Regions from separate parts of the Pedococcus sp. P2_E5 genome, predicted to be linked through region 1. Evidence: riboswitches for the same ligand, from Rfam matches in the RefSeq annotation. Region 1 holds a riboswitch; the other holds the start of a gene.
What was found. A riboswitch is a leader RNA that binds a small molecule or an ion and turns the genes downstream of it on or off. The one in region 1 is predicted to bind cyclic di-AMP.
Positions count from the first base shown of each region.

Region 1 (8,764 bases):
TGCGGGGGGTCGCCGTGCCGGCCTACGGTCCCACCATCATCGTGGCCATCGGCAGCGGGGCGATCGTCCCCATCGTCACACTCAGTGCCCTCGACCTCGGGGCGACACCGGCGATCGCTGCACTCACGGCCGGGTTGGCCCTCATCGCCGAGCTCTTCTTCGCGGTGCCGGCCGGAGCGCTCGTCCACCGCGTGGGCGAGCGACGGGCGCTGCTGTGGGCGAGCGCGGTCGATGCGGTGGCGGCGTTCATGGCCCTGACCGCCCCGTCGCTCGGCGTGCTCATGCTGACGGTGTTCGCGATGGGGTTCACGTCGTCGGTGTTCCTCGTCGCGCGGCAGGCCTACCTCATCGACGCGGTACCGATCTCCATGCGCGCGCGAGCCCTGTCGACCCTCGGCGGGGTCAACCGGATCGGGATGTTCGTCGGGCCGTTCATCGGGGCGCCGATCATCCACCTGTGGGGGCCGCGCGCCGGGTTCGCGGTCGCCGTGGCGGCCGGCCTCGGGGCTGCGGCGCTGGTGTGGCTGGGTCCGGACCTCACGGCCGCGCACGAGGCACAGTCCAAGGAGGACTCGCGAGTCCGGGCGGCCGCCAGCGGGGGTTCCCGTGGCCGGGGCTCCAGGGGCCGGGGCGCCAGTGGCCGGGGCGCCAGTGGCCGGGGCTCCACCGGCACCGCGGCGGTGCTCTGGGACCACCGCAGGGTCTACCTGACCATCGGCCTGGGCGTCATGGTCATCGGTGCCGCACGCTCGGCCCGACTCGTCCTGCTCCCGCTCTGGGCGGCGCACGTCGGCCTGTCCGCCAGCGCCACGGCCGTCATCTTCGGCATCGTCGCCGGCGTCGAGATGCTGCTGTTCTACCCGGCCGGGTCGGTCATGGACCGGTTCGGCCGGATCTGGGTCGCGGTGCCGTGCGTGGTGCTGCTCGGGATCGGGATGATCGCTCTGCCCCTGACCCACAGCGCGCTCGCCGTCACAGGGGTCGCCCTCGTGGCCGCCGTGGGCAACGGCCTGGGATCCGGCATCGTGATGACCCTCGGTGCCGACAGCGCTCCGGACGTGGGGCGCTCGCAGTTCCTGGGTGGCTGGCGGTTCGTGTCCGTCCTGGGCATGAGCGGGTCTCCGGCGCTGATCAGCCTCGTCACGGCGCAGGCAGGACTGGCGGCAGCCTGCGTCACCCTCGGTGGGCTGGCGCTGGTCGGGACGGGCTGGCTGGGCTACTGGGTGCCGCGCTACGACCCGGTGCGCCGCGGCGCGTCCCGCTGACCAGCGACGCGCCCGGCCGTGCGCGGCGGGTCACCGGCGGGTCACCGCGGCGCACGCGCCCGGTGATGCGTGACGCGCTGACGGCTGCAGGTGAGAGGCTTAGGCCTGTGACCGACCTGATCGACACCACCGAGATGTACCTCAAGACGATCTTCGAGCTCGAGGAAGAGGGCATCACGCCCCTGCGCGCTCGCATCGCCGAGCGTCTCGGGCACTCCGGGCCTACCGTCTCCCAGACCGTTGCGAGGATGGAGCGCGACGGCCTGCTCAGCCTCGCCGGCGACCGCCACCTCGAGCTGTCCGACCACGGCCGGCTGCTCGCCACGCGGGTGATGCGCAAGCACCGGCTGGCCGAGCGACTGTTGGTCGACGTCATCGGTCTGGAGTGGGAGTACGTCCACGACGAGGCCTGCCGCTGGGAGCACGTGATGTCCGAGCGGGTCGAGCGCAAGATCCTGGCGATGCTCAAGGACCACCACGACTCCCCGTACGGCAACCCCATCCCGGGCCTCGACGAGCTGGGTGAGGAGGAGCCGACCGAGGACTTCCGCTTCGGGCTGCGCACCCTGACCGAGCTGGCCGGCGACTCCCCCGAGACGGTGCTCGTGCGCCGGATCGGCGAACCGGTCCAGGTCGACCACGAGGCGCTGAGCCTGCTCACCGTCGCGCGGCTGCTGCCCGGCGAGCGGGTGCGGGTGCACCGCGCCGACGGCCGCGTGGTCGCGGTCCGCGAGGGCGCGCCCGAGTCCACCGGCGTCTCGCTGCCCGACGAGGTGGCGCAGCACGTGTTCGGCGCTTTGGTGTGACAGGCGGGCGTTGGTGTGACCGGGGCGCTTTGGTGTGACAGGCGTGGCCCGGTCTGACCGGTGTGTCCTGGTCTGAAGGGTTTGCCGCGACCGCTCATCTGAGCGCCTCGGCGTGTCCGATCCCTGCTGACCTGCCCGTTTCCTGAGCACGAACGCACAGGTGCCCCTGACGTGGCGATGGACTCTCTTGGGGCTGCCGTGACCTCAACGTGACATTCCCAGACGGCTTGTGTACGGTGGCTCCGGTTCACTCGCCCCTGGGTGAACCGGCTCGATGTGGGAACGCCTAGTCCTGTCACCACGCCCGAGTCATTCAGTACAAACCGCTTGGCAGGAGCGGGGGACCCACTTTTGGGCCAGCTCGTTTCGAGTTGGTCCTCGGGGTGAAGCCCCCACGTACGCGCCCGCAAGGTCGGGTGGCAACCGTGGAGGCCGGGTGATCTACCTCCACCCGAACCCGACAGCTCACCTCGTAGGCGCCGGAGGTTCATCCATCGTGGCTTCACACAGTTCTGGCCGCCACCGCGCGCCGGGCCGCTTCAATCCCGTTTCCGAGTTGTCCGACATCGTGGCCAGCGCCGCGCAGCCGGCAGTCAAGACCTCAGCGGTCATCGCCGCTTCCGGTGGTCTCGTCGCCTCGTTCGCCCTTCCCGCCTCTGCTGCCTCGGCCAGCCCGACGTCGGTTGCCAAGAGCGCCACCGTCACCGCGCCCGTCGCGGTGCAGGCGCCCGAGACCGCAGCCCCGACGGCGACCAACGCCTTCGGTGTCATCGGCTTCAAGGCGACCGCCAAGCCCAAGCCCAAGCCCGTCGTGGTTCCCGTGGCGGCCACGGCCGACCGCAGCAGCTCGGCGACCGCGAGCCGCTCGACGGCACGCGACTACACCAGCCTCAAGCCGGCTGCCGGTGGCGTGCTCGCCATCGCGGCCCAGTACGAAGGCCTGATGTACTCCTACGGCGGCACCAGCCCGTCGACCGGCTTCGACTGCTCCGGCTTCACGCAGTACGTCTTCGGCAAGGTCGGCATCAGCCTGCCGCGCACCGCCGAGCAGCAGCGCGCAGCCACCACCCGCGTGTCCAACCCGCAGCCGGGTGACCTCGTGTTCTTCGGCAGCCCCGCATACCACGTGGGCATCTACGCCGGGAACGGCAAGATGTGGGACTCCCCGCGCAGCGGCCAGGCCGTCGCGCTGCGTTCCATCTGGTCCTCGAACGTCACCTACGGTCGCCCCTGACCTGAGGCTGGCCTCAGCGCCGAGCCACGGTCCGCAGGCCCCCTCCCGCTTCGGCGGGTGGGGGCCTGCGGCGTCCCGTCCCCACCCGGTCCGGGGTATGCCGCGGGGCCAGCCGTGCGGCATACGCCCGACTTGCGCGGTCGTGTGAGGATGGATGGATGAACGACCCACACCAGACCAACGACGACCGCTCGAACGCGGTGGAGATCGACGTCTGGGCGGACGTGGTCTGCCCGTGGTGCTACATCGGCAAGCGACGGCTGGAGCTGGCGATCGCGGAGAGTGCCCACCCGCACGAGGTCACCGTGACCTACCACGCGTTCGAGCTCGACCACCACGTCACGCACGGCGACGGCGAGACGGTGCTCGCGTGGCTGGCGCAGCGCTACGGCACCGACCTGGCGGGCGCTCGTGAGATCGCGGAGCGCCCCGCCGTGACCGGCCGTCCCGACGGGGTCGAGATCGACGTCGACAAGCAGCTGCGGGCCAACTCGTTCGACGCGCACCGGCTGGTCGCGCTCGGCCTGGCCCAGGGCGGCCCGGCTCTGCAGGCTGCGGTGCTCGAACGCTTCTACAGCGCGCACTTCTCCGAGGGCAAGCTGATCGACGACATCGAGACCCTGCAGCGCCTCGGCGCCGAGGCTGGGCTCGACGGACGTCGGGTGTCGGCGGTATTGGCCAGTGACCTGTTCGCCGACCACGTGCGCGCCGACGAGGAGGCAGCCGTCGACATCGGCGTCTCCGGCGTGCCGTTCTTCATGGCCAACCGACGGGTGGCCCTCTCCGGCGCCCACTCGCCCGAGGTCATCGGCCAGCTGATCGAAGCCGCTCTCAACGGCGACCACGAGGCGATGAGCGCCGGAGCCTGACGAGCCGGCTGCACCCGCTCAGTCGGAGAGGGCTGCCTCGAAGGTGGCCAGCGTCGCTCGGCTGAACAGCACGAACCGCACGAGCTCGATTCCCTCATCCGCTCCTGCACCTGGCTCGCCGGCAAGACTCGCGCGCACGGCCTCGACCGCGATCCGGGCCACCTCGGCCGGGTCCCAGCCGTAGACGCCGGCGCTGACCGCCGGGAACGCGATGCTGCGGGCACCGACCTCACGGGCCACCTCGAGGCTGCGGGTAAGACAGGACGCCAGGAGCGCTGGGTCGGTCTGCCCGCGGTGCCGGTTCGGGCCGACGGTGTGGATCACCCATCGCGCGGGAAGGTCGCCCGCGGTCGTCGCCACGGCGTCTCCCACGTCGAGCCCGCCCCGGTGGGTGGTGTTGCGGAGCGCCCGACAGGCTTCGAGCAGCCGCGGCCCCGCCGCGGCGTGGATCGCACCGTCCACCCCACCCCCACCGAGCAGTTGCGAGTTCGCGGCGTTCACGATGGCGTCGACGTGTTGGGTGGTGATGTCACCCAGCACGGCTTCGATGGTGACCATCCACCCACGGTATGCCGCGTGCCCACCTCCGCGCCGCGGCATACAGCGAGGGGGGTGGCTGGGCCCAGGGGTTGACGGCGAAGCTAGGGATTGACCGCAAGAAACACGAACGCGGCGAGCAGCACGAGGTGCACCCCACCCTGCAGCCGCGTCGCGCGACCAGGCACCACGGTCAGCACGCTGACGACGACGGTGAGGGCCAGCAGCACCATCTGGGTGGGGCCGAGGCCCAGCAGGAGCGGGCCGTCGAGCCAGATGGACGCGATCGCGATGGCGGGGATGGTCAGGCCGATGCTGGCCATGGCCGAGCCGAGCGCGAGGTTCAGGCTGGTCTGGATCCGGTTGCCGCGGGCGGCGCGGGCGGCTGCGAGGGTTTCGGGCAGCAGCACGAGCAGGGCGATGACGACGCCGACGAACGACTGCGGGAAGCCTGCCGCCGCCACAGCCGACTCGATGGCGGGTGACTCGACCTTGGCCAGACCGACCACCGCGACGAGCGACACGAGCAGCAGCCCGACGCTCTGCAGGGTCTCGCGGTCGCTGGGCGGGTCGGCGTGCTCGTCCTCGAGCGGCGTCCCGTCGTGGCTCACGGGGAGGAAGAAGTCACGGTGGCGTCTCGTCTGCGTCGACACGAACATCCCGTAGAGCGCCAGCGAGATCACCGCCGCGAAGGCCAGCTGCGAGCTGGAGAACTCCGGCCCGGGCGCGCTCGTCGTGAACGTCGGCACCACCATGGTCATGACCGCCAGCGTGGTCACGGTGGCCAGGGCCGCGCCGGTGCCCTCGGCGTTGAACGAGATGAGCCGGTACTTCACGGCACCCAGGAACAGCGACAGCCCGACGATGCCGTTGCAGGTGATCATGACCGCCGCGAAGACGGTGTCGCGGGCGAGCGACTGGGTGTCGTTGCCGCCGCTGACCATCAGCGTGACGATGAGGGCCACCTCGATGATCGTGACGGCCACGGCGAGGACGAGCGATCCGAAAGGTTCGCCGACGCGGTGCGCGACGACCTCGGCATGGTGGACCGCGGCCAGGACGGCGGCCGCGAGGGCCACCGCGACGACGAGGACGGGCAGGGTGCCGAGGTGTCGACCCCACGTGAGCACGAGGGCGAGGATGGCTATCAGTGGCGCGAGGGTGGTCCAGGTCAGAAACGTCTTCGTTGATTTGGTCCTGGTCGTTTTCGCGGCCATGCCCCATTCTCACAGGTGAGCCACGTCGACTCCCAATCGCAGACTCCCAATCGTCGCGTCCCAGTCGCTACGGTCGGCGAATGACCTTCTCGATCGTCGGCCAGGTGGGTGAGGGCTTCGGGGTAGCCGTCGCGAGCAAGTTCCCCTTCGTCGGGGCGGTCGTCCCGCAGGCTCGCCTGGGTGTCGGAGCCGTGGCGACCCAGGCGATGGCGCGGGTGGGGTATCGGGCCCTGGCCCTGGACGCCCTCGCTGGGGGAGCGTCCGCCGACGAGGCTGTCGTCGCGTGCACCTCCCCTGATGGTGACCGTGCCCACCGCCAGCTCGGGGTGGTGGGCCTCGACTCGCAGGCGACCTACACCGGTGGCTCGTGCATGGACTGGGCCGGCGGTGTCAGCGGTCGAGAGGGCACCGGCGGCTACTCGATCCAGGGCAACATCCTCACCGGCCCCGATGTGGTGGCGGCGATGGAGGGCGCGTGGCTCGGATCCGCCGGCGCCTCCCTCACCGACCGGCTCGTCGAGGCACTGTTGGCCGGCGATGCCGCTGGCGGCGACTCGCGGGGCCGCCAGGGCGCTGCCCTGTATGCCGTGCTGCCCGGCGCCGGGTACGACCACTGCGGGGTGCTCGCCGACATCCGGGTCGACGACCACTCGGCTGCGCCACAGGAGCTGGCGAGGCTGTTGCGGCTGAACGACCTCGTCTTCGGCGGCCCCGAGGTCGTGCTGCCCTGGTCGGACGAGACTGGCGCCCTCGCCGACGAGGTGGGCCGAAGGCTTGCGCTGCTGGGCTTCCACGGCGAGGTGACGCAGGCCCTGACCGGCTGGGCCGGCGAAGCCAACTACGAGATGCGACTGAGCCCCGACGGCATCGACTCCAAGGTGCTGGCAGCCCTGCGCGACGCGACCGGATCCACCGGGCGCTGAGACTGAACGGCTAGGCCGGGTCGACCGGCTCGGGCTCGCTGTCTCCCGCCCCTCCATCGTCCGCCTTGCGGCGCCGACGCTCGCGGTCTTCCGCCTCGAGCCGCTCGCGCTCCAGCCGTTGGTGCTTGGCTTCCTTCAGCTGCGCCTCGGCGCGCTCCCGCACCTGCCGCAGGAACGCGGCGTCGTCATCCGGGTTGGTCGCGACGAACCGCCCCGGTCGCTCGTACTCCGGGTACGCCGCACCGGTGTTGCCCTTGTAGGGCAAGCTCCGCGCTGGTCCCTGCGGTCGTCCGGCCACGAGCCAGGCGACGGCACCGACCACGGAGGTCACGAGCACGATGAAGATCCACGTCACCTTGGGCAGGTTCCGGATGCGCGACTCATCGGTCATGATCACGTCGAAGAGGCAATAGATCCACAACGCCGTCCCGAGGATCCCCAACCCAAGTTCTGCTCGAATCACGCAAAGAAGCGTGGCACAACGAACCCACGCGGATGGGCAGATTGCCCAGAATTGCCGCCACGCCACGCGCCAGCGAGGGACGCCTCAGGCTGGCGGAAAGGCGGCCGCGATCGTGCGGGCCACCGACGCGATCGCGCCTTCGTCAAACGACCCATCCTCCTGCAGGCGTGCAGCGGCCTTCTTCGGCCAACCCACGAAGACGTCGCGCACGCTGAAGCTGCCGCCGATGAGCGGCCAGTCCGCGTCAACGAAGCAGAGCATCCCCAGCACTGGCACCTCTGGGTGTTTGGCGCTCGTCGCGTCCGCCACCAGCGCGACTTGCTTGAGGACGCCGTCAACGAGCTTGGTGCAGTCGCGCCGGCCCACCATCAACTTCGCGACCCTCGGCCGCAGGATGCCCCCCTCGACCCGCAGCGTGGGGCGTCCTCGATACCGCTTGGCGTCGATCACGAAGACACCCGAGGGACAAACCGCGATGTGGTCGAGGTTGGCTTTGCTGCGCGGAATCCGGCGGTCGTGCATCACCCGAACGAGGGGTCCGGCCATCGCATCCAACCGGCCACCCAGCAGTTCCTCACCGACTGCGCCTCGGGCCCACGCGTTGGTCGACTGCGGGTCGTCGCTGAGTGCGAGGATCAGGCCACCGAGCTTCGGGTGGGCAGCGCGGATCCGATCTTCTCGCTTCGCATGACGACGGTCATGCTCGCGACGAGCCGAGAGACCCGCCGCCCCTTGCGTGTAACTGATCTCGGCTTCCGGGGGAAGCGTCGCGACAGTTTCGAACACGCGGGCCGCGCCGATCATGTCCAGCGCCGGACTCGCATCGCTCGCCAGGGACGGACTTGTGGTGCCCTCCTCGAGCGGTCCCAGATCGGCACACCCAAGGCACAGCACAGAACGGGTTTGTCGTTCGTACACGGCGGTCACTCCCTGCGCGACCTCCACGGCGCACAGGCGGCACGCGCCGGCATACCGCAGTCGCATGCGCTTCTGGTCCGGACGTTCGCTCACCATGCCCCCTCTTTCTGGGGGCGACGATAGGGCGGGCGCCGTTCCAGTGGAAGGCGATTCGGGCACAGAGCTACGAAAGTTTGAGGAGGCGGGCTTCCCACGGGCGGAGGGGGGCGGTGGGCGACGCGGGATCGCCCAGGTTGCCGAGCAGCAGGTCCGCCCCGGACCATCGGTCGAGATCGGTGACTGCGCCGGACAGGTCGAGGTCGTCGCCGGAGAAGTTGGCCAGGACCAGCAGGTCCGTGCCCGCGTGGGAACGGGTGAAGGCGTAGAGCGTCTTGTGGTCGGGCGCGATCATCGTGAAGTCGCCGTGCGCGATGGCCGGCTCGGAGTGGCGCAGCTCGATGAGGCGCCGGTAGTGGTGGAAGACGGAGTCCTGGTCGGCCACCGCGGCGGCTGCGTTGATCTCGGTGTAGTTGGGATTCGTTGCGGCCCATGG
Region 1 is NZ_JBFUEP010000001.1:1,826-10,589, forward strand. Features, by position in the region: gene AC1DVZ_RS00015 (MFS transporter) at 1-1,265, shown strand, start outside; gene AC1DVZ_RS00020 (iron-dependent transcriptional repressor DtxR) at 1,373-2,071, shown strand; cyclic di-AMP (ydaO/yuaA leader) riboswitch at 2,363-2,565, shown strand; gene AC1DVZ_RS00025 (C40 family peptidase) at 2,628-3,305, shown strand; gene AC1DVZ_RS00030 (DsbA family oxidoreductase) at 3,464-4,174, shown strand; gene AC1DVZ_RS00035 (O-acetyl-ADP-ribose deacetylase) at 4,193-4,732, opposite strand; gene AC1DVZ_RS00040 (calcium:cation antiporter) at 4,816-5,928, opposite strand; gene AC1DVZ_RS00045 (DUF1028 domain-containing protein) at 6,009-6,851, shown strand; gene AC1DVZ_RS00050 (PLD nuclease N-terminal domain-containing protein) at 6,862-7,314, opposite strand; gene AC1DVZ_RS00055 (nuclease-related domain-containing protein) at 7,399-8,328, opposite strand; gene AC1DVZ_RS00060 (glycoside hydrolase family 13 protein) at 8,396-8,764, opposite strand, start outside.

Region 2 (8,764 bases), on a different contig from region 1:
GACGCCGAGGTGACGGAGCTCGTGCATGAGCGAGATGGAGTGGTCGCTGACGGCTGCTGACTCCGTCACCTCGAGCTCGAGCAGGTTCGGCGCGACGCCGAACTCGTTGAGGGCGGCTTCCACGTGGTCCAGGAACCCGGCAGCCCCGAGCTCGGCCTCTGACACGTTCACCGTGAGTCGGACGCCGCGACCCAGCCGCGACAGCTCCCGGCACGCGTGTCGGAGCATGAACTCGCCAATGGGCACGATCAGTCCGGACTCCTGCGCGACGTCGAGGAAGTCCGCAGGAGCAAGGAGACCACGCGTCGGATGCTGCCAGCGCAGGAGCGCCTCGGTCGCCACCACTCTGCCGGTGCGCACATCGTGTTGCGCCTGGTAGTGGTAGAGGAACTCCTCGTTCTCGATGGCTCGGGCGAGATCAGCCAGGAGGGAAGCCCGCTCTCGCGCGCGGACGCTCATCGACTGGGTGAACGAGCTCATCCGGCCGTGCCCCACTCCCTTGGCGTCGTACAGGGCCAGGTCGGCCATGCGCACCATCTCGTCCGCGCTGGTGCTGTGCGGGACCGCATGGGTGCACCCCACGCTGGCGCTCATCTCGATGCGGTTTCCGCGGATGGTGAAGGGCTCGGCAAACGTGTTCTGGTAGTGGGCGAACACCACTTCGGGAAAGTCGGGAGGTGATTCAGGCTGTGCGATGACGGCGAACTCGTCGCCACCGAGTCGAGCGACAAAGTCGCCGTTGCTGTTGGCAAGCATCCGGGCGGCGACATGCTGAAGGAGCTCGTCGCCCACTCCATGTCCCAGGGTGTCGTTGACGGACTTGAAGTTGTCGAGGTCGAAGATCGCCAGGTGGCACGGCCCGGGCCGTTCGCGCCCGGCGAGGCAGGACTGCAGCCTTTCGTTGAACCTACGTCGGTTGGCGAGCTCGGTCAGGGGATCCGTCTCTGCCAGCCTGACCATTTCCTGCCGGTGCCTGACCTCGTCGGTCGTGTCCACCCCCACACCTCGCCAGCCCGTGACGAGTCCATCTCGCCTCGTCATGGGTTTGGCCGACAGCGACCACCACCTCTCGTTGCCCGCCACCACGACAGGAATGAGGTGCTCGCGGATTGCCTCCCCTCGAGCCATGGCATCACTCAGAGCGTGGACGGCCTTCGTGCCGCCCTCTGACTCGTTCGCCAGTCGCCCGAGGAGCTGTGCCAACTTCAGCTGGTGCAGCTGGTCCGTCGTGTGTCCCGAGACTTCGGCCATTCGATCGGAGGTTCGCGTGAAGTCGCCCTGTGGCGCGGTCTCCCAGAGCCAGTCGCGAGCTCCGTCCTCGAAGTCGTCGAGCAAGAGCTCGACATCCTGCTGGGCCTGTCGAGCAGCGAACTCGGCGATGCTGCGTCGCTCGAAGGAGTTCGACAGGTAGATGACCCCGAGGATGAGGACTCCCCCGTAGACGAGGGTCAGCAGGCTCAGGATCGAGTAGGCGGTCTGCCGCATGGCGATGAAGGCCGGCGTGAAACCAGCGGCGTGGATCGCGACCCAGAGGATGCCGATCGGCCTGAGCGGCGACATGACCACGGCACCAGCACCCATGATCCCTGCGATCGTGGCCACGAGCACGACCTGACGCCCTGGGTCCACCCTCGGGAGCACGTAGAAGGTCATGCCGGTGTTGAGGACCCCGTGGATCGAGATCTCCAGGGAGGTGACACGGAACATCCGTCGGGCCTCGGCCAGGTCCCACGGGTCGGTCCCACTGGGTTCGCGAACTCGCCACCAGAAGGACCGGAGGCCCAAAGTCAGGAGGGCCAGGGTCGCCCAGACCGCACCGAAGACCGGGTGCTGGGGTGCAACCACGTACAGCCACAGGACCAGCACGCTCATCGCGTTCGCCAGGTTGGCCCAGGGCGCCAGACGCATGTGCGCGTAGACCTGGCGAACGAACAGCTCGCCTGCCTGGTCCGCGGTGCGGTTCGGCCTCGCCCGTGTCACGGTCGTCCAGAGCGGTGTCGGACTGCGGTCGCCATCCCCGGCCTTCCACCTCGAGGTGCGGCTCGCGACTCGGAGCCGTCGCTGATGAGACGCCGACGACGGGTTTGTCATTACGCTCCCGGGCGACATTCTTCGGCAGCCCGAGGGGGTCCCCCTCGCCGTAACGCGGCACCCCTCCGGCCCGTCCTTGGGGTGGTCGGTCAGCCCCTGACTGACCGGCTGGCCGGAACTCCGGCCGGGGCCCCGCGTGGATCCTTCCCCCTGTGGATCCCGCGGGGTCCCTCGTCTTGCCGTGACCATCGAGGCGCAGAACCGCTTCACGCGGCTCGGCCCGAGAGAAGGTTGCGAACAGGTGCTCTGAGCGCAGAGGTGCACCCGCCCCGGACCACGTACCTCAGCGTGAGAGTCGCTCCGCAGTCGGCTGCCCGCTCCATTCCCGGAATCGAACCAAACACGCTGAGGGAGTGACGGAAACCGCCATATCGAATCTGCCTCACGTGAATGGCCTCGTGTGCCATGACCATTTTCGTCTTGGCCCAGCTCATACCCGGCTGGATGTAGACCGTGGACCGACTTTGTCCCCAGCTGTGGAACACCGTCATGCCCCGCACGACGCCCTTGGCGTGGGTCCGGGAGTGGTCGAGCTTCCACGTCGCGCTCCCCGCCGGGTCGAGAGCCCGCGCCCAGGCCTGGAAGGCCTGCTGCGAGCCGGTCTGGGCTGCGGCCGCCGGAGCCGCGCCGGCGCGCTTCGCGCAGGTCACGGTGGTGGAGATCCACTGCCCGTTGCGGAGCTTGAGCCAGCCCCTGGCCACCGGCCCCTTCACGGTTGCGCCCCGGCCGAGCGTGGTGACGACCCGGTATGACGTGCCCGGGCCGGACCGCACGTTCGCCCTGTTCACGCACACGGTTCGCGCGGAAGCCGCTGGTGCGGCCGCGGCGTACGTCAGCGCGAGGGCATGGTCCCCGAGCTGGGCCTCGGCGGCAGGGCCGGACACCGAATGCCATTCCCTCGCAGGCGCCGTCCCCGTCGCAGTGGATGGCGGGTCGATCGACAGCGGCAGGCCGCCGCGGGTCGGCTCACCCGTCGTTGCCGCCGGCGCTGCCAGCGCAAGCCCCAGGACGATCGCGCCCATGGCCGCCCTGCAGGTCGACGGGTGGGACGGGCAGCCCTGACGACCCGAGACTGGGCGCCGCGCCTGATGACACGCACCGGTAAACACTTCATTTGTCTGTCGCGCGAAAAGCATCCGAAGTCACCTCCGCCAATCATGGCGATTTCTCGTGGGGAGATATTCGAGAACTGTCTCTTGATGGCAGCGCCGCACTTTTCAACACGCGTGAGCGCGCCTGAGAGAAATTCCCTCTCGGGCGGCCATGAAGATGATGTGGCGCCGTCCCCATATAGACCGATTCGGCGGATTGGGCATTACGACGAGAGAGGCGGGCCGCCGCCCCTTTCGCACCTGTCCGCCTCGGCGGTTCGCGCCCCGGGGGTATGCCGGTGAGTCCGGTGGTCTCGCGAGTCACCGACTCGGGAAGCGGCCGGACCGCGTCAAGGATCAGCCGGAGCCAGTGTCAAGGATCAGCCGAAGCCGTGTCAGGCATGTACCGGAGCCAATACGTCGTGCATGAGCCGAACTCATACACAGGTCAGGGAGCCGACGAGGGGACTTGAACCCCTAACCCCTTGTTTACAAGACAAGTGCGCTGCCAATTGCGCCACGCCGGCCTGCCTGCCGCAGCAGACGGCGACGATGGTACCGGCGCGGGCGCCCTCGTCAGGAACTCGGAGCGTGAGGAACGGTCAGCGGGCGTTCAGGTAGCCCTGCAGCGACCGCACCGTTGCGCGGTCGAGCGAGTGCGAGCCGTTCTTCCGGGCGCCGATCTTCGCCTGCAGCGCAGCCACCGTCTTCGGGCCGATCACGCCGTCGGGCGCCGAGCCGACCTTGCGCTGCAACGCCTTGACGTCGGTGCGCGACAACGTGCCGTCGACCGAACCCCCGACCCAGCGCTCGATGGCGGCGTTCGTCCTCGGCCCGCGGATGCCGTCGACCACCAGTGTGCCAGCGGAGGTGGCCGCGGGAGCCTTGCGCACGGTCGACCGCGATGCAGCCGTCTGGGTCGTGGTCGAACCGGCGTCGACCGCCCCGCCGTTGGCGCGGGTCAGTCCGGCCCGTGCGCCACAGGTGGGCCAGGCGCCGGGCCCCTGCGAGGCGAGGACCTTCTGGGCGACGGTGATCTGCTGGGCCTTGGAGGCGCGGTTGGCGGTCGAGGCGTAGCGCTCTCCGCCGAAGGCGTCCCAGGTGCGGTCGGAGAACTGCAGTCCGCCGTAGTAGCCGTTGCCCGTGTTGATGGACCAGTTTCCACCGCTCTCACAGACGGCCACCCGGTCCCAGACGGTCGATGCCGCCGACGCGGAGGTCGCGGTCGCCATGCCTCCCGCGACGGTGGCGACACCGGCGACGGCGACACCGGTCACACGACGGCGTACGGGGTTGGCCTTCCGAGCAGAGTGCTTCGGGGCATAGAACATGGCGGGGGGATTTCCTCTCCTGACCGGCGCCTGCGGGGTGAGCTGTCGGGTTCGGGCTGTCAGGTGCCCGGTCGGCCGGAGCCGACTTCACCCCAAGGCCACCGTGGTGGCCGGATTGGGTCCCCCGTCCTCGTCTGCCCGGAGATCTTCCGGCAAGACATCCACCTGACGAGGCTCGGCGCGGTGGATGTGCATGGCTGATTGGGTATGCCGTGTGCAGTTGTGAGAGCGCGTTTGCGCAGGTTGTCCACCGTAAGGGCCACCGACCCCGGCCACAAGCAATTCGGACAGATTGACGAAGGCCCGGCGCCACCTGTCGCTCAGCGCCTGTCCATCAGCACCTGTCCATCAGCRCCGCCGATCAGCGACGGCGGGCCCGCCGCTTCTGCACCATGCGGTGGTCGAACGGCGCGGCCATGAACTCCCCCAGCACGCTGCCGGCCGCGATGGCGAGCAGCACGGCCATCGCCCCGAGCAGGGTCGTCAGTCCACCCTGGAGCGACAGTGACCCAGCGTTCGCCGACGAGCCGTTGACCATCTCGTAGAGTCCCCGGAAGATGGCCAGGCCAGGCAGCAGTCCGTAGGACGCCGGCACGACGAGCACCATCGCCGGGGCACCCATGCGCAGGGCGAGCAGCCGGCCGGCACATCCCAGCACGATCGCCGCGATCCCGGCAGCCGCGAGCTGGCCGAGCCCGTCGACCCGGGACACCGCGAGTGACACGGCGACCCCGACGGCGCAGAGCAGTCCACTCGGGATCACCAGCAGTCGCCGGCTCCGCAGCGAGACCGCGCCGGCCACGCCCACGACGAACGCTCCCACCAGGGCCAGCACCACGGGGGCGTCGAGGGCCCGCGTGGCCATGATCGAGGGAGAGGCCAGCTCGAGGTCGAAGGCACTCGTCAACGCCAGCGTCAGGGACAGGCCCGTGGCCACTCCCAGGATGATGCCGGCCGTCGTCAGGAAGACTGCGAACATCCGGCCGGCACCCGTGACCGAGTAGCCCGAGATGGCGTCCTCGAACGCGGACGCGACCGTACGGCCGGGGAGCAGCACCGTGATCCCCCCGGCAACGATGAAGGCGAAGTCGGACGACGACACGGGCAGCCACCCGGCGGCGCCGAGGCTGAAGGCGCCCCACGCGATGGTCGTTGCCAGGAAGCCGCCGATGGCGCACTGGTAGAAGTCCGGCAGGCCGCCGCGCCCGAGGACGCGCGCGGCATACCCCACGAGGAGGGCCGAGATCCCAGCAACCAGGGCAGCGACGAAACCGGCGCCGAGCATGACGGCAATGGCCAGAGCGAGCATGCCCAGGGAACCCCGCACCGCCCACTTGGGCCAGAACCGTGGTGCCCGGCGGATCTCGCGCAGCTGCTCAGCCGCCGCCTCGCGGTCGTAGGACCCGGCGACGAGGTTCTCCACGAACTCGTGGACCGCCGTCAGCCGGGCGAAGTCACGGGTCGACGAGCGCACCACCCGCAGCATGGTGATGGGCACCCCGGAAACGGTCGAGCACTGGATCAGCAGCGACTGGAGAGTGATGTCGACCTCGAGGTTGTCCAACCCTGCGGCAGCGGCGACCGCGACCACGGACGACTCGACCTGCGGAGCGCCCGCGCCACAGCGCAGCATCAGCTCGCCGACGCGCAGCGCCAGGTCCAGGGACGCCCTGGCCTCACGCTCCTCGGCCGCTGCCTGGAGGACGCGCGGGTTGCGGTACGGCGTGTGCCGGAGGCTCTCGATCATCGGCAGCGTCTCGGTGAGCTCCTCCCCGCGCCAGATCCGGCTCTGGCGCAGCACGGGGCGCCGTTTGGCGGGCCGGCGTGCCGCCCCGGCACCCAAAGTGCCTGCACCCGACGTGCCGGGACCCGACGTGCCTGGCGTTCCCTCGGTGTCCTCCGTCATGCGGTGAGGCCGACGCCGGACAGCAGCCCCGACGGCGCCTGGGTCGGCCACCACTGGGGCACCCCGGCGTTCTGCAGGCTCCACAGGGCGAGCCCGCCGGCCGCGACCAGCAGCAGGACGACCAGCACCTGGGTCGCCCGCTGCCCGGGGCTGACCCCGCGGATGATGCTCCGGGTGCCGCGACGCAGGCCGGACCCACCGGGGCCCCACCACGCCATCAGGGCCGCGACCACAGCGCCCACCGCCAGCGGCGCCGAGGAGTTCGGGTGCGGAGAGCCGCTGTTGACCGCGACGGTGGCCAGGGCGGTGCTGAACACGGCACAGATCCCGACGACGAGCGGCAGGATCGCGCTGACCACGGTCGCGAGTGCGCCGACGACGAGGTGCCAGGGGCTGGCGGCGACGGCCATCGGCACGTCGGACCGGCGCCGACCGCGATGGTGTCGACGCAGGACGAGCGAGGTCACGGACCGGTCCGCCGTGCGGGCCGCCCACGACCAGAGCACCGCAACCACCGCGGCAACCACGGGGAAGCCCGCAGCCCCCGCCACCACGACCGTGAGCAGGGCCAGCAGGGTGCCGGTGCGCGCCGGGCGGCCGATGCGCGGGTCGGGTTCGCCGACCTCTCCCTCCCAGGCGGCCTGCCACTCGGACACCTCACCGTCGGGCTCGTCCCAGGGCACGAGGTCCTGCTCGGGCGCCTGCGTCCACTGCCCTTCGGGCGTCCACTGCGGCTCCCGGGCCCATTCGGGTTCGACGGGCAGCGCCACGGGGGCGGACGCGACGGCGGGACGCTCCCAGCGGGCGGTGGGCCGGTGTTCCAACACCTGGGTATGCCGCGGGGGCGTCGTGAGTGCCTCGGTCACCGGTTGCCCGGTGGCGTAGCGCTCCAGCGCGTCGACGACCTCGTCGGCGTCGGGACGCTGGCGAGGTTGGGGGGACAACGCGGCATACAGGAGCGGGGCGAGGCGTGGGTCGACACCGGTGAGGTCGGCCTCCCCCCGGCTGACGCGCGTGAGGACCACGTCCATGGGTCCGCGGCCGAAGGGCGGGGCGCCGCTGGCGGCGTAGGCCAAGGTGGCGGCCCACCCCCACCAGTCGGTGGCCTCTGTGACCGGCGCGCCCTCGACGACCTCGGGGGACAGGTAGCCCGGAGTTCCCATGACCAGACCGGTCATGGTGATCCGGACGTCGTCGGCGACGTGGGCGATGCCGAAGTCGATCAGCACCGGGTCACCGTCGAGGAGCAGCACGTTGCCGGGCTTGAGGTCGCGGTGGATGACGTCGGCGGCGTGGATGGCGTGGAGGGCGTCGGCGAGCCCACGGCCCAGCCGGAGAAGCTCACCGCCGCGGATCGGGCCGGACTCCTTGACCACGTCGTCCAGGGCGGGACCCGGGACGTAGCGGGTCACGAGGTAGGGCCGGTCGCCGTCGAGGTCGGCGTCGATCACCGCTGCGACGCGGTGGTCGTCGATGCGACGCAGGACCTGCACCTCTCGCGCCAGGCGCGTGCGGGCGTCGCGGTCGTGCGCCACGTGCGGGCGCAGCACCTTGAGCGCCACGGCACGGCCACTGGGGTCGAGCGCCAGGTGGACGACGCCCATGCCGCCCTCACCCAGCTGCTGGATGAGGCGGTACGGGCCGAGCCGGAGGCCGTCTGGCGCGACGGACCGGCCGTCGCTGCCCTCGATCGCCTCGGTCGTCATCCCCCTACGGCCTCTGTCGTCATCCCCCTACGGTACGTGAGGGTGCCCTGCGAAACGGGTGAGGTTACTGCTGGATGTAGCCAACAAGTTGGTCACGCTCGGACTGGAGCTCGTCGATCCGGTGCTTGACGATGTCGCCGATGCTGACGATCGCGTGCAGATGGCCGTCGACGACGACCGGCACGTGGCGGATGCGCAGCTCGGTCATCGTGCGGGCCAGCTCGTCGATCTGGACATCGGGCCCGCACGTCTCCACGTCGGCCGTCATGATCGAGCCCACTGGCGCCAGCAGGACGGCGGCACCGTCGCTCTGCAGGTGGCGCACGACGTCGCGCTCGCTGACGATGCCGCTCACGGACTCACCGTCGTCACTCACGACGAGGGCACCGATGCGGTGCTCGGCGAGCAGGTCGAGCAGCCGTTCCACGGTCTCTTCGGAGCGGATGGTGACCACTTGGCCACCCTTGCGTCGCACGACATCCGAGATCCTCATGGTCAGACGGTAGACCGCCGGGAGGGCCACCGCTAGGGGGAGCCCACGCACGCGGCATACCCGACGGGCACCTCCCACGACCGAGGCACGGTGTGCCGTCTGGCTGGCTCGCGACATAGGGTTGCCACTGCAACTACACCGTGGAG
Region 2 is NZ_JBFUEP010000030.1:31,553-40,316, forward strand. Features, by position in the region: gene AC1DVZ_RS11620 (putative bifunctional diguanylate cyclase/phosphodiesterase) at 1-1,980, opposite strand, end outside; gene AC1DVZ_RS11625 (hypothetical protein) at 2,581-3,153, shown strand; tRNA gene AC1DVZ_RS11630 (tRNA-Thr) at 3,637-3,709, opposite strand; gene AC1DVZ_RS11635 (transglycosylase family protein) at 3,785-4,513, opposite strand; cyclic di-AMP (ydaO/yuaA leader) riboswitch at 4,523-4,678, opposite strand; gene AC1DVZ_RS11640 (threonine/serine exporter family protein) at 4,875-6,419, opposite strand; gene AC1DVZ_RS11645 (serine/threonine-protein kinase) at 6,416-8,125, opposite strand; gene AC1DVZ_RS11650 (CBS domain-containing protein) at 8,190-8,618, opposite strand.
Region 2: it holds a riboswitch for cyclic di-AMP, as region 1 does, so the genes downstream of both, AC1DVZ_RS11635 (transglycosylase family protein) here and AC1DVZ_RS00025 (C40 family peptidase) in region 1, are expected to answer to the same signal.